2 regions of the Symbiopectobacterium purcellii genome follow, and region 1 is predicted to be linked to the other one. Evidence: predicted binding sites of a transcription regulator. Region 1 holds the regulator's gene; the other holds the start of a gene.
The links. The regulator PurR, encoded in region 1, represses purine synthesis genes. The targets are predictions, from matches to a motif close to CANGCAAACGTTTGCNTG.

Region 1 (6,026 bases):
CGTGCCAGGCCATCAAGGTTTTATCGTAATCGGCCCCAAAATTATGCCAATCCTCCATCACCAGATAGGGTTCACTGCGTGCGGCAATGTGGCGTACGGAGGGCAGACAGCCGTTGGGGAAGATGTATTTGTTAATCCAGGGGTCAACCTGTGAATCGGTTTTGTTTGCCCCAATGGTATGCAGTAGAAACAACCCTTCGGGTTTGAGATTTTTGCTGACGACGCGAAAGTACGTATCGTAGTTTTTCGGTCCTACATGCTCAAACATGCCGACAGAAACGATGCGATCGAAATGTCGGTTAAGGTCGCGATAATCCTGCAATTCAATGGTGACATTGAGATCGCTACAGCGTGCCTGAGCCAATTTTTGCTGCTCACGCGAGATGGTCACGCCGTAAACCGATACGCCATAATGGCGTGCCGCATAAGCGGCAAGCCCGCCCCAGCCACAGCCAATATCCAACAGTGTCATGCCTGGCTGAAGCTGAAGCTTTTCGCAAATCATGCGCAGTTTGGCCTGTTGCGCCTGCTCAAGGGTTGTGGCCTCTTTCCAGTAGCCGCAGGAATATTGCATATGTGTATCGAGCATCAGGCTAAACAGATCGTTGCCCAGGTCGTAATGCTCCTCGCCGACGATCCAGGCCCGCTTGCGGGATTGCAGGTTAATCAAGCGTGCAGCGACAATATGGAAAATGTCTTTGAGGTGATGGGGGGCTTTTTTCTCAAGCCCTGCACGTAAGATACGCCGAAAAAAGCAGTCTAAACGCTCGCACTCCCACCAACCGTCCATATAGCTTTCCCCGAGCCCCAGTGAGCCTTCACGCAGAACGCGTTTGTAGAAATCGGGGTTACGTACCCGGATATCAAACGGGCGTGAACCATTGATTTTAATATCGGCGATAGCTAATAACGCGTGTACGATCCGGAACCAGGACGTGTTATGTTCTGCCAGTTCCTCTACATATGATGAACTCATAATTTCTCCCAACCTTGCCAGACAGCGCTGCAAGGAACAGCATAGATAGTCTCTCATCAACCCGAACGCTGCGGTTTGTACACAGCGTGTTCGAATCACGGGCAAGTTACCCGTTGTTCAAATTGTAAGCGGTTGCATTCGTGCGCAGCCGTTTATGCTTGCCCGTTGCACAGTGGCAGCGGGCATAACATCCATCGTCTACTCTCTGGATACCCAGAGGGAATGAAGTGTCAACGCCGGTACGTAGTAACACGTAGGGGCATATATCCTGATACGCAGTCGTGCGTTCGTTATAATAAGGATAAGTGTAGGGATATTGTCCGAATGAAAAACAGTGTATGACTGCTTCAATCAGAGGACAAGTCAAAATTGATTGATGCAGTCATGAAGAATTTACAAATCAACGTGCTATACCCGTCATACTTCACGTTGCAGGTGCGTTGTCTGCACTCATTATTCGGCCCATCCCTGGGCCTCACCGCTTACGAGGCCGCCGCACGCGGCGTTCAAATCTGCTCCGGGCAGGTTTGTCACCCGAATCACTTAACCGAGTAAGCTCATCGGGATTAATGAATCTCATCCCTGAGATTCACCCTTCGGGCCAGCGCTTGCGCTGTTCAAATCTGTTCCAGACGGAGTTGTCGCTCATTTGCCGCCTTCCTGTCACTCGAATTATTTAGGGTATATAAGAAAACCGTCTTGAGCATCAACTGCGGTAGTCGCGGGAAGGGCCGTCACCCACAGAGCGACGCTCGATAAGCGTTGGGTGAACCTCAATCATCTGTGTATCTTCGCGCTTGCTGGTGATGCGATCGAGCAGCATGGTAAAAGCCGATTGGCCCAAACGCTCTTTTGGCTGGTGGATCGTGGTTAAGGCTGGGGTGAAATAACGTGCATGGCGAACATTATCGTAGCCAATCACGGAAATATCTTGCGGTACGCGTAGCCCCAATTCATCAGCCGCGCAGATAGCGCCCATAGCCATGATGTCGCCGCCGCAGAAAATAGCGGTCGGGCGCTGTTTTTGCGCCAAAATCTGGTGCATGGCTTTGTAACCGGATTCCGGCTCGAAATCCCCCTGAACAATCCATTCATCGCGAACTGTGATATCCGCTTCCTGCAAGGCTTTGAGAAAACCCAGATAACGTCCGCTGCCCGTGTTGCGTTCCTGAATACCGGGAATGGCACCAATGTCGCGGTGGCCGCGCTCAATCAGATAGCGCCCAGCCAGATATCCCCCTTCGAAGGCGTTATCTATAATGGTGTCCGTAAAATCACTGTGTGCCTGACCCCAATCCATTACCACCATGGGAATGCTGCGGTAATCGGACAACATGCTCAATAGTTCAGGCGGGTATTCCGCACACATCACCAACAGGCCATCGACCCGTTTTTGCGCCAGCATGGAAAGATAAGCACGCTGTTTTTCCAGGTTATTATGCGAGTTACACAGAATCAGGGTGTAGCCTTTGGCATAACAACTGTTTTCAACCGCTTCGATAATTTCCGCAAAGTAGGGCGCTTCACTCGAAGTGGCGAGCAATCCGATGGATTTGGTGTGATTGACCTTTAAGCTCCGAGCCACTGCGCTCGGGGAGTAGTGTAATTCCTTGATGGCTTCCCGCACGGCCGTTTTGGTCTCTTCGGCGACGAAACGTGTTTTGTTGATGACGTGAGAGACGGTTGTTGTTGAAACGCCAGCACGCTTTGCCACATCTTTGATCGTTGCCATCTAAACATGACTCCTGAACCTACTTGTTACGGCAGTATATAGTTTGTTAATCGTTTGCTTTTGCGTAATGTTCTCTTTCCGATGGTATAAACAGGATATCAGAAGGAGACTGCCGACGTACTTTGTACCTAAAGGGGACGTGTTGATCCCATCGAAGATGACGTGTTCGGACACCGACGCAGCGCACGGTAAACTGCGAATTTTGGCTGATTTACCGCGAAAGTGAAAGGGTTAATTGATTTAATTAGTGCAGCCGGGATCGGAGATTTTCCCTATAAAATGTGTAACAATGATCTTTTAGCATCATTGTGCTGCGGTATTGGTGTGCAGGAAACAACGAAGCATCCGGTGCGGCGGCAACGTTTACGCGTTTCTGTGTTTCAAGGAGATAGAATGAATACTGATTTTAAAATGTCATTAATGACCACGGTTGGGGCGTTAGTCATGATCATGGTATTTAGCTTTGTTGCCGTGTTGAACTGATCGCGATTAAAATAAAGACCAGGCTGCATAGGCATCACCTGGTCTTTATTATCGATAACATGTCGATTTGGCGATCACCGAATCGTTTGTGGTGTCACCACGCGACGTGCACCAATGTAGTGTTCCTGCCAGTAGTCTTCACTCAACTTACTGATCTTGATATCGGCACCGGTTCGCGGTGACTGAATAAACTTACCATTGCCGAGATAAACGCCGACATGATCTGCGGTGCCGCGACCGTTGATGCGAAAGAACACCAGATCGCCAATCTCCAGTTCACCCTTATTGATGGGGGCTGCATCGCGCAAGTGATACATTTCATTGGCGGTGCGCGGGATAGGGATTTTCACCACATCCTTGTAGGCATAATAGACCAGGCCGCTACAGTCAAAACCGGTATAGGGGGAGTTGCCACCCCATTGATAAGGTTTACCGATCTGACTCATCAGCTTGTTCATTGCCGTCATTTTTGCATGCTGATAACGGCGCTTATGCGCTTCACTGAGTACTACCTCTTTGCCCGCTTTCTTGGTGCCTGGTTTTATTGCCGCCGTTTTCTTTTCAGTGGCATCAGCCCCTTTTTTGAGCCCCTTCACCAGTTTTGCGGGCGTTGCACTGTGGTAGCGGGATGACGCGGTTTTTGACGCGATACTCTTGATGTCGACGTCAGCAGAACTTTTTTTAGTGGTGGTCGTTTTGGTCGGTTTCGTGCTTTGCGCTATCTTGGTTTTTTTCTCAACGGCCTTTTTCTCAACGATCTTTTTTTCTGGCTGCGTTTTAGCTTTTTCCTGCGTTGTCTTCTTCTTCGGTGGTTCCGGTGGGGTTTGTGGCTTTTTAGCGGTTTTGGTGGTCTGGTTTTTTTTCAGGTGTTTGTCATCCGTGCTGGCGCTGGCTTTCTTTTCCGCATTGGTATGCGGAGCTGCCTGAGCAACATTAACAAACAGATGGCTGAAGAAAACAAAGATCAGAGTAATAAATACGCGCATGATAAAAGAGACCGAATACAATCCTTAACTCGCTCAATTCGAACAGTATTCACGAAAACGCCATGAGAAAAAAGCAGGAAATCACCTTTTCGCTTAACAGAATCATGAGAAAACGTTAATAATTGTTTTCCCGCTGTAAATATCATCATTTATTGCGGCATATTTCACCGAGGGGACTGAGGGGGAACGGTGGCAGGAAAAACCCTACAAAAAATGGCGTTTTTTTGTCATCACCGCTCTCGCTACAATGACGCAACGGTAAATGCGCTTTGCAATCACTTGGATGACAAAGCGCATACGCGACAATGGTGCGATAATACTCCGTTACATAATGATGCCGAGCGATCCCTCCGACAGGAATGGGGTAGCGTGATGGCTCGCAGAAACACCGTTTGAGGAAGCAAAAAGCATGACGACGACAACGATTGAAAAAATTCAGCGCCAGATTACAGAAAACCCGATTTTGTTGTACATGAAAGGTTCACCGAAGTTGCCGAGCTGCGGTTTTTCCGCCCAGGCTGTACAGGCACTGTCGGCGTGCGGTGAACGCTTCGCCTATGTGGACATTTTGCAAAACCCGGATATTCGTGCTGAGCTGCCGAAATATGCTAACTGGCCGACCTTTCCCCAACTGTGGGTTGACGGTGAGCTGGTTGGCGGATGCGACATCATCATTGAAATGTATCAACGTGGTGAATTGCAGCAACTGATCAAAGAAACCGCAGACAAATACCGTGAACCGCAGGATGGAGACAGCGCGCAGTAAATTGCGCCTGTTGGCGGGTATTCCGCCGGTATTTGAGGTTAAAGAGGGGACCCAGCACCGTGGTCCCCTTTTTTTGGGTATCAAATTTGTTGATGACCCCACTCGGAGAATTCAGACTGTTTGATCTTCCAGGGGCAGTGGCCAACCGCCCAGTCGCTTCCACCGATTCACCAGTTCGCAAAATAGCGCCGTGGTTTGCTGGGTATCATAAAGCGCTGAGTGTGCCTGCGCGGAGTCGAAGGCGATGCCAGCGGTCATGCAGGCCTTCGCCAATACGGTTTGTCCCAGCACTAATCCGCTCAGTGCGGCGGTGTCAAAGGTGGCAAAGGGGTGGAACGGGTTGCGCTTGAGTCCGCAGCGTTCTGCCGCCGCCATCAGAAAACCGTGATCAAAGTTGGCGTTGTGGGCGACAATAATCCCGCGATTGCAGCCTTTGTCTTTAATGCCTTTACGCACCATTTTGAATATTTCATGCAGCGCTTCGTATTCAGAGACGGCACCACGCAATGGGTTGTGGGGATCAATGCCGGTAAACGCCAGCGCTGCGGGATCAAGCAGCGCGCCTTCGAATGGCGCGACGTGAAAATGCAACGTTTCATCGGGCTGTAACCAACCGTTATCATCCATTTTCATCGTGATGGCGGCAATTTCCAGCAGTGCGTCAGTTTGCGCGTTGAACCCTGCGGTTTCAACATCAATAACAACCGGGTAAAACCCGCGGAAACGGCCACTCAGTGCGTTCAGGTTATTTTTATCAGCCATGTTCTCTTTAATCATTTACTAAATGCAGCGCGCATTATGGCAAATTCCTGCCACCAATGCAGTAAACCTGATGTCTTGAACGCCTTGAAAGGAATGCGAGCGCAATGACATGAACGACATATATGAGAGAAGGGGAAGAGAGAAAGCAAAAAAGCGGCGGGCAGAAGCCGCCGCAGAGCATCGTCTGACAATCAGTTGCCGAGCCCGTTTCCTGATTGCGCTTTTTCGATCAGCTCAATCTTGTAACCATCGGGATCTTCGATAAAGGCAATGATCGTGGTGCCGCCCTTAACTGGGCCAGCTTCGCGCGTCACTTTTTCG
Region 2 (6,026 bases), 1.3 Mb from region 1:
GATCAAAGAGCAGGTGAAAGACATGCTCGACTTGCGTCTCGGGTTCATTGATTTCGCGCGCGTGCACTTTATCTCTGCGCTGCATGGCAGCGGCGTGGGTAACTTGTTTGAGTCGGTACACGAAGCCTATACCTGCGCGACCAAGCGTGTGAACACCTCGCTGTTGACGCGTATCATGCAAATGGCCGTTGACGATCACCAGCCGCCGCTGGTTCAGGGCCGTCGCGTGAAGCTGAAATACGCTCACGCCGGGGGCTACAACCCACCGATTGTGGTGATCCACGGCAACCAGGTCAAAGATCTGCCCGATTCCTACAAACGCTACCTGATGAACTACTACCGCCGTTCGCTGAACGTGATGGGGACGCCAATTCGCATCCAGTTCAAAGAGGGAGAAAACCCCTTTGCCGAGAAGCGTAATACCCTTACGCCCAATCAGTTGCGTAAGCGTAAGCGCTTGATGCAGCACATCAAGAAAGGCAAATAACCGGAATGGGGCGTAATCGATGATTCGCCCCATTTTTATGGTCGCCTGTCAATCCGCAATGATCGTCAACCCTGTGTGAAAGCGTACGTTATGTCTTGGGAAACCTGGAGTTTTGCCTTTAATGTCACCATGCCCAACCTGTTAATCCTGTTGATTGGTATGGGGTTGCGCCGTTTGGGGCAGCTGGATGACGCCTTTTGCGATTCGGCGATGAAGCTGGTGTTTAATTTAGCGCTGCCCTTCCTGCTGTTTTTCAGCGTGGCGACCAGCCAACAGTCGATTGCCACGCATCTCCCGATGATCCTGTATGGGGCCGTAGGCACCGTAACCACATTTTTATTGCTCGAGTATGCGGCCGTTTATCTGGTGAAAGATCCCCGTGAGCGCGGTATTTTCGTTCAGGGAGGCTTTCGATCCAATACCGGCATCATGGGGTTGGCGTTTGCGGTGCGCGCGTACGGTGAGCAGGGGATTGCGGTCGGCTCGCTCTACCTGACCGTCACCGTTATCTTGTTCAATGTGCTGTCAGTGATCACCCTAACGCGCAGTTTACGGCGAGGGCAGGATGGTGGCCGCGTCAGTAAGAAAGCGCTGTTGACCAGTATTGCGACCAATCCGCTGATTATTGGGCTGTTGCTGGGGGTGGGCTATTCTCAGTCTGGCTTGGCGCTGCCTGATGTGGTACGGCAAACGGGTCAACAAATCTCTGGCTTGGCGCTGCCATTGGCATTGCTGTGTGCCGGGGCCAGTCTGGATTTCAAAACCATGCTGCGCACCAGCAATGTTGCGGCGCTCTCCACCGTCGCCAAACTGGTGGTGGTGCCAGGCTTGCTGACGCTCGGCGGCTGGCTGGTCGGTTTTCGTGGCGTGCAGTTGGGGGTAATCTTTCTCTTTGCCTCGACCCCGACGGCGGCGGGCAGCTATGCCATGACGCGGGCCATGGGGGGGAACGCTACCCTGGCGGCCAATATCATCGCCATGACCACGGTAGGATCGTTTTTTGCCACGGCGCTCGGGGTTTATGTGTTACGCGCCTGGGGCATCGCTTAAGCCTGAAACGGAGGAGCCCATGGAATTCCCGTGTTCGCATTGCCAACATGCCCTGAACTGGCTGAACGACAGCCGGTTTCAGTGCCCGCAGTGCCATCACCACTATCAGCAACAAGCGCATTGTCCGGAATGCCAACACCTTCTGCAAACGTTATCTGCTTGTGGTTCGGTAAGTTATTTTTGCCAACATGGCCACGGTTTGATTTCACGCCAACGCGTGTTGTTCAGTTATCTGCCGGTACAGGAATAGCTAGGGTGATTTGTGCCGTGCGCGCTTTTTGGCATCCGGCGTTACCTGAGTAACCTGGCTTTCTACCCAGCCGTCCTGTAACCGGGTTTTTAGCGTGTCCCCCGGTGCTGCTTGAGCCGTAGCGCGTAAGACCTGCCCGGAGGGCGTGGTGGTCACGTTATAGCCACGCGCCAGCGTTTTTAACGGGCTGACCCCTTCCAGATGGGAACAAACCTCACCCAAGCGCTGTTTATTCTCACTCAGTTGCCTAGTGATAAGCCGCTGCAGTTGGTACTGCATCTGTTGCAGGTGTTGCTGCGCGCGATGAATTCGTGAAAGCGGCTGTTGCTGTGTCAGTCGCTGCTGCAACCGTTCACTGCGCACGGTCACGCGACGCAGTTGCTGCTGCATACTTTCATCGAGCCTGCGACGCAGGGTGATTAATTGATTGAGTTGGCGCGCCAAGCGTAACTGCGGATGCTGTTGTTGCAAACGGTGGTGGAGTCGGGAGAAATCGCGCTGGCGCTGGGCCAGTGAATAATCCATCGCCATTTCCAGCCGCTGACGCTGTGCATGTAGCTGGCGCAGCAGTTCGTTGCGATCGCGACTGACCAACTCCGCTGCCGCCGACGGGGTCGGGGCGCGTAAATCTGCCACAAAGTCGGCAATGGTGACGTCGGTTTCATGGCCGACCGCGCTCACAATAGGAATACGACTGGCGAAGATGGCGCGAGCCACCCGTTCATCGTTAAAGCTCCAGAGATCTTCCAGCGAACCGCCGCCGCGCCCGACGATCAGCACATCACACTCTTGTCGCTGATTGGCACGCTGAATGGCGCGAACAATCTGCATTGGAGCCTCTTCGCCTTGCACCTGACTAGGGTAAATCACTATCGGCAGTGCGGGATCGCGCCGCTGTAGCACATGCAGGATATCGTGCAGCGCCGCGCCGCTGGGTGACGTAATGACGCCGACACTGCTGGCTGGGCGGGGGAGCGCCTGTTTGAACGACTGATCGAACAACCCTTCTGACGCTAACCGCTGCTTAAGCTGTTCGAACTGTTGTTGCAACAGGCCATCACCTGCGGGTTGCATGCTCTCTGCCAGCAGTTGGTAATCGCCGCGTGGTTCATACAGAGTGATCGTGGCGCGCAACAGCACCTGCTGTCCGTTTTGCGGGCGAAACGTCACACGCCGATTGCTGGTGCGAAACATGGCGCAGCGCACCTGGGCGCGCTCATCTTTCAGGGTAAAGTACCAGTGGCCGGAAGCGGGCTGGGACAAGTTGGATATCTCGCCGCACAGCCAGATTTGCCCCATTTCCATTTCCAACAGTTGCCGGACGGTTTGATTGAGGCGGCTGACGGTAAATATAGCGGATGAAGGCGCTTGGGACATGGCGTTGGCTAACCCGATTTAGTGAGCGAGATCAAATTTTAAAACAGAGGGTTAATTAACCGATACTACCTTGCCTGAAAGGTTAATCAAGTTTTTTTATAAAAAAAGCTGGAGGCAACCGATTACGCTCTGTATAATGCCACGGCAATATTTTATCGCATCCCCACATGAGATATTGCCCATGCTACGTATTGCCAAAGAAGCACTGACGTTTGATGACGTCCTCCTGATCCCAGCTCACTCGACCGTTCTGCCGAACACTGCCGATCTTACTACCCAACTGACAAAAACGATTCGCCTGAATATTCCTATGCTCTCTGCTGCCATGGATACCGTGACGGAATCCGGTTTGGCCATCGCACTCGCGCAGGAAGGCGGCATCGGTTTCATCCATAAAAACATGTCGATTGAACGTCAGGCGGAAGAAGTCAGCCGCGTGAAGCGTCACGAAAGCGGCGTGGTTGTCGATCCGCAAACCGTCACGCCAACCACCACGCTGCGTGAGGTCAAAGCGCTGACCGAGCGTAACGGCTTTGCTGGTTACCCGGTAGTGACCGACGATAACGAACTGGTTGGTATTATCACCGGTCGTGACGTGCGTTTTGTGACTGATTTGGAACGCCCGGTAAGCGCCGTGATGACGCCGAAAGACCGTTTGGTGACGGTGCGTGAAGGTGAAGCGCGTGACGTGGTGCTGCAAAAAATGCACGAGAAACGCGTTGAGAAAGCGCTGGTCGTGGATGACAGTTTCCATCTGCTCGGCATGATCACCGTCAAAGACTTCCAGAAAGCAGAGCGTAAACCTAACGCCTGTAAAGACGAACACGGTCGCCTGCGCGTCGGTGCGGCGGTTGGTGCGGGTGCGGGCAACGAAGAGCGCGTCGATGCGCTGGTTGCAGCCGGTGTTGACGTGCTGCTGATCGACTCCTCGCACGGTCACTCTGAGGGCGTATTGCAGCGCATTCGTGAAACCCGTGCCAAATACCCCGATCTGCAAATTATCGGCGGCAACGTTGCCACTGGTGCTGGTGCCAAAGCGCTGGCTGAAGCGGGCGTGAGCGCGGTGAAAGTGGGGATTGGTCCTGGCTCTATTTGTACCACCCGTATCGTTACCGGCGTAGGTGTACCGCAGATCACCGCGATTTCTGACGCGGTAGAAGCGCTTGAAGGGACTGGTATTCCGGTCATCGCCGATGGCGGCATCCGTTTCTCCGGTGACATCGCTAAAGCCATCGCTGCCGGTGCAGCCTGTGTGATGGTAGGCTCTATGCTGGCGGGCACGGAAGAATCTCCGGGCGAGATCGAGCTGTATCAAGGCCGTTCCTTTAAATCTTACCGTGGCATGGGCTCACTGGGTGCCATGTCCAAAGGCTCTTCCGACCGTTATTTCCAGAGCGATAACGCGGCGGATAAACTGGTGCCGGAAGGGATCGAAGGGCGTGTGGCTTACAAAGGCCGCCTGAAAGAGATCGTGCATCAGCAAATGGGTGGCCTGCGTTCCTGCATGGGCTTGACCGGTTGCGGTACCATTGACGCATTGCGCACTCAGGCCGAGTTTGTTCGTATCAGCGGTGCAGGCATTCAGGAAAGCCACGTGCACGATGTGACCATCACCAAGGAATCTCCGAACTATCGGATGGGTTGATTGGGCCCACAGACCAATCTGCCGATGTGATGGCTGATTTGACAGAAACCCGGTAAACTTCGCCGGGTTCTCTTATTTTTTGCTTCTTACGTATTTTGGAATACGCCTCTCATGACAGAAAATATTCATCAACACCGCATACTCATTCTGGATTTTGGTTCGCAGTACACGCAACTGGTCGCTCGCCGCGTGCGTGAACTGGGCGTTTATTGCGAACTCTGGGCATGGGACGTTACCGAAGCACAGATTCGCGAATTCAACCCGAACGGCATCATCCTTTCCGGTGGCCCGGAAAGCACCACCGAGCACAACAGTCCGCGCGCGCCGGAATATGTGTTCCAGGCCGGTGTGCCGGTGTTAGGCGTGTGCTATGGCATGCAGACCATGGCAATGCAGCTGGGTGGACATGTTGAAAGCTCCAGCGAGCGTGAGTTTGGTTATGCTCAGGTCGAAATCAAAACGGAAAGTGCGCTGCTGCGCGATATTCAGGATGCGCTGAGTGAAAGCGGTGCGCCGCTGCTGGACGTCTGGATGAGCCACGGCGATAAAGTGACGGCCATTCCATCCGATTTCGTTACCGTTGCCAGCACCGATACCTGCCCGTTTGCCATTATGGCTAACGAAGAGAAACGCTTTTACGGCGTACAGTTCCACCCGGAAGTGACGCACACCCGTCAGGGACAGCGCATCCTGGAACGCTTTGTGCGTGACATCTGCCGCTGTGATGCGCTGTGGACGCCGGCAAAAATTATCGATGACGCGATAGTGCGCCTGCGTGAACAGATTGGTAACGATCGCGTTATTCTGGGCCTGTCCGGTGGTGTCGATTCTTCTGTTACCGCGATGCTGCTGCACCGTGCCATTGGCGATCGTTTGACCTGCGTGTTCGTGGATAACGGCCTGCTGCGTTTGAACGAAGCGGACCAGGTGTTGGAAATGTTCGGCGATCACTTTGGTCTGAATATTGTGCACGTGGCGGCGGAAGATCGTTTCCTGTCTGAATTGGCCGGTGAAAACGATCCTGAAGCCAAACGCAAAATCATTGGTCGGGTGTTCGTCGACGTGTTCGATGAAGAAGCGAGCAAGCAGACCGAGGTGAAATGGCTGGCGCAGGGCACCATTTATCCTGATGTGATTGAATCTGCGGCGTCCAAGACCGGTAAAGCGCACGTCATCAAGTCTCACCACAACGTGGGTGGCTTGCCAAAAGAGATGAA

Region 2: a site for PurR is predicted at 3,276-3,293, ahead of guaB (IMP dehydrogenase). Genes of this name have one in related genera too.

The regions. Positions count from the first base shown of each region.
Region 1 is NZ_CP081864.1:1,913,685-1,919,710, forward strand. It holds gene cfa (cyclopropane fatty acyl phospholipid synthase) at 1-976, opposite strand, end outside; gene purR (HTH-type transcriptional repressor PurR) at 1,683-2,708, opposite strand; gene cydH (cytochrome bd-I oxidase subunit CydH) at 2,931-3,191, shown strand; gene K6K13_RS08975 (C40 family peptidase) at 3,266-4,177, opposite strand; gene K6K13_RS08980 (Grx4 family monothiol glutaredoxin) at 4,587-4,943, shown strand; gene rnt (ribonuclease T) at 5,055-5,705, opposite strand; gene gloA (lactoylglutathione lyase) at 5,897-6,026, opposite strand, start outside.
Region 2 is NZ_CP081864.1:3,235,490-3,241,515, reverse strand. It holds gene der (ribosome biogenesis GTPase Der) at 1-487, shown strand, start outside; gene K6K13_RS15205 (AEC family transporter) at 578-1,537, shown strand; gene K6K13_RS15200 (zinc ribbon domain-containing protein) at 1,557-1,787, shown strand; gene xseA (exodeoxyribonuclease VII large subunit) at 1,788-3,164, opposite strand; gene guaB (IMP dehydrogenase) at 3,346-4,809, shown strand; gene guaA (glutamine-hydrolyzing GMP synthase) at 4,921-6,026, shown strand, end outside.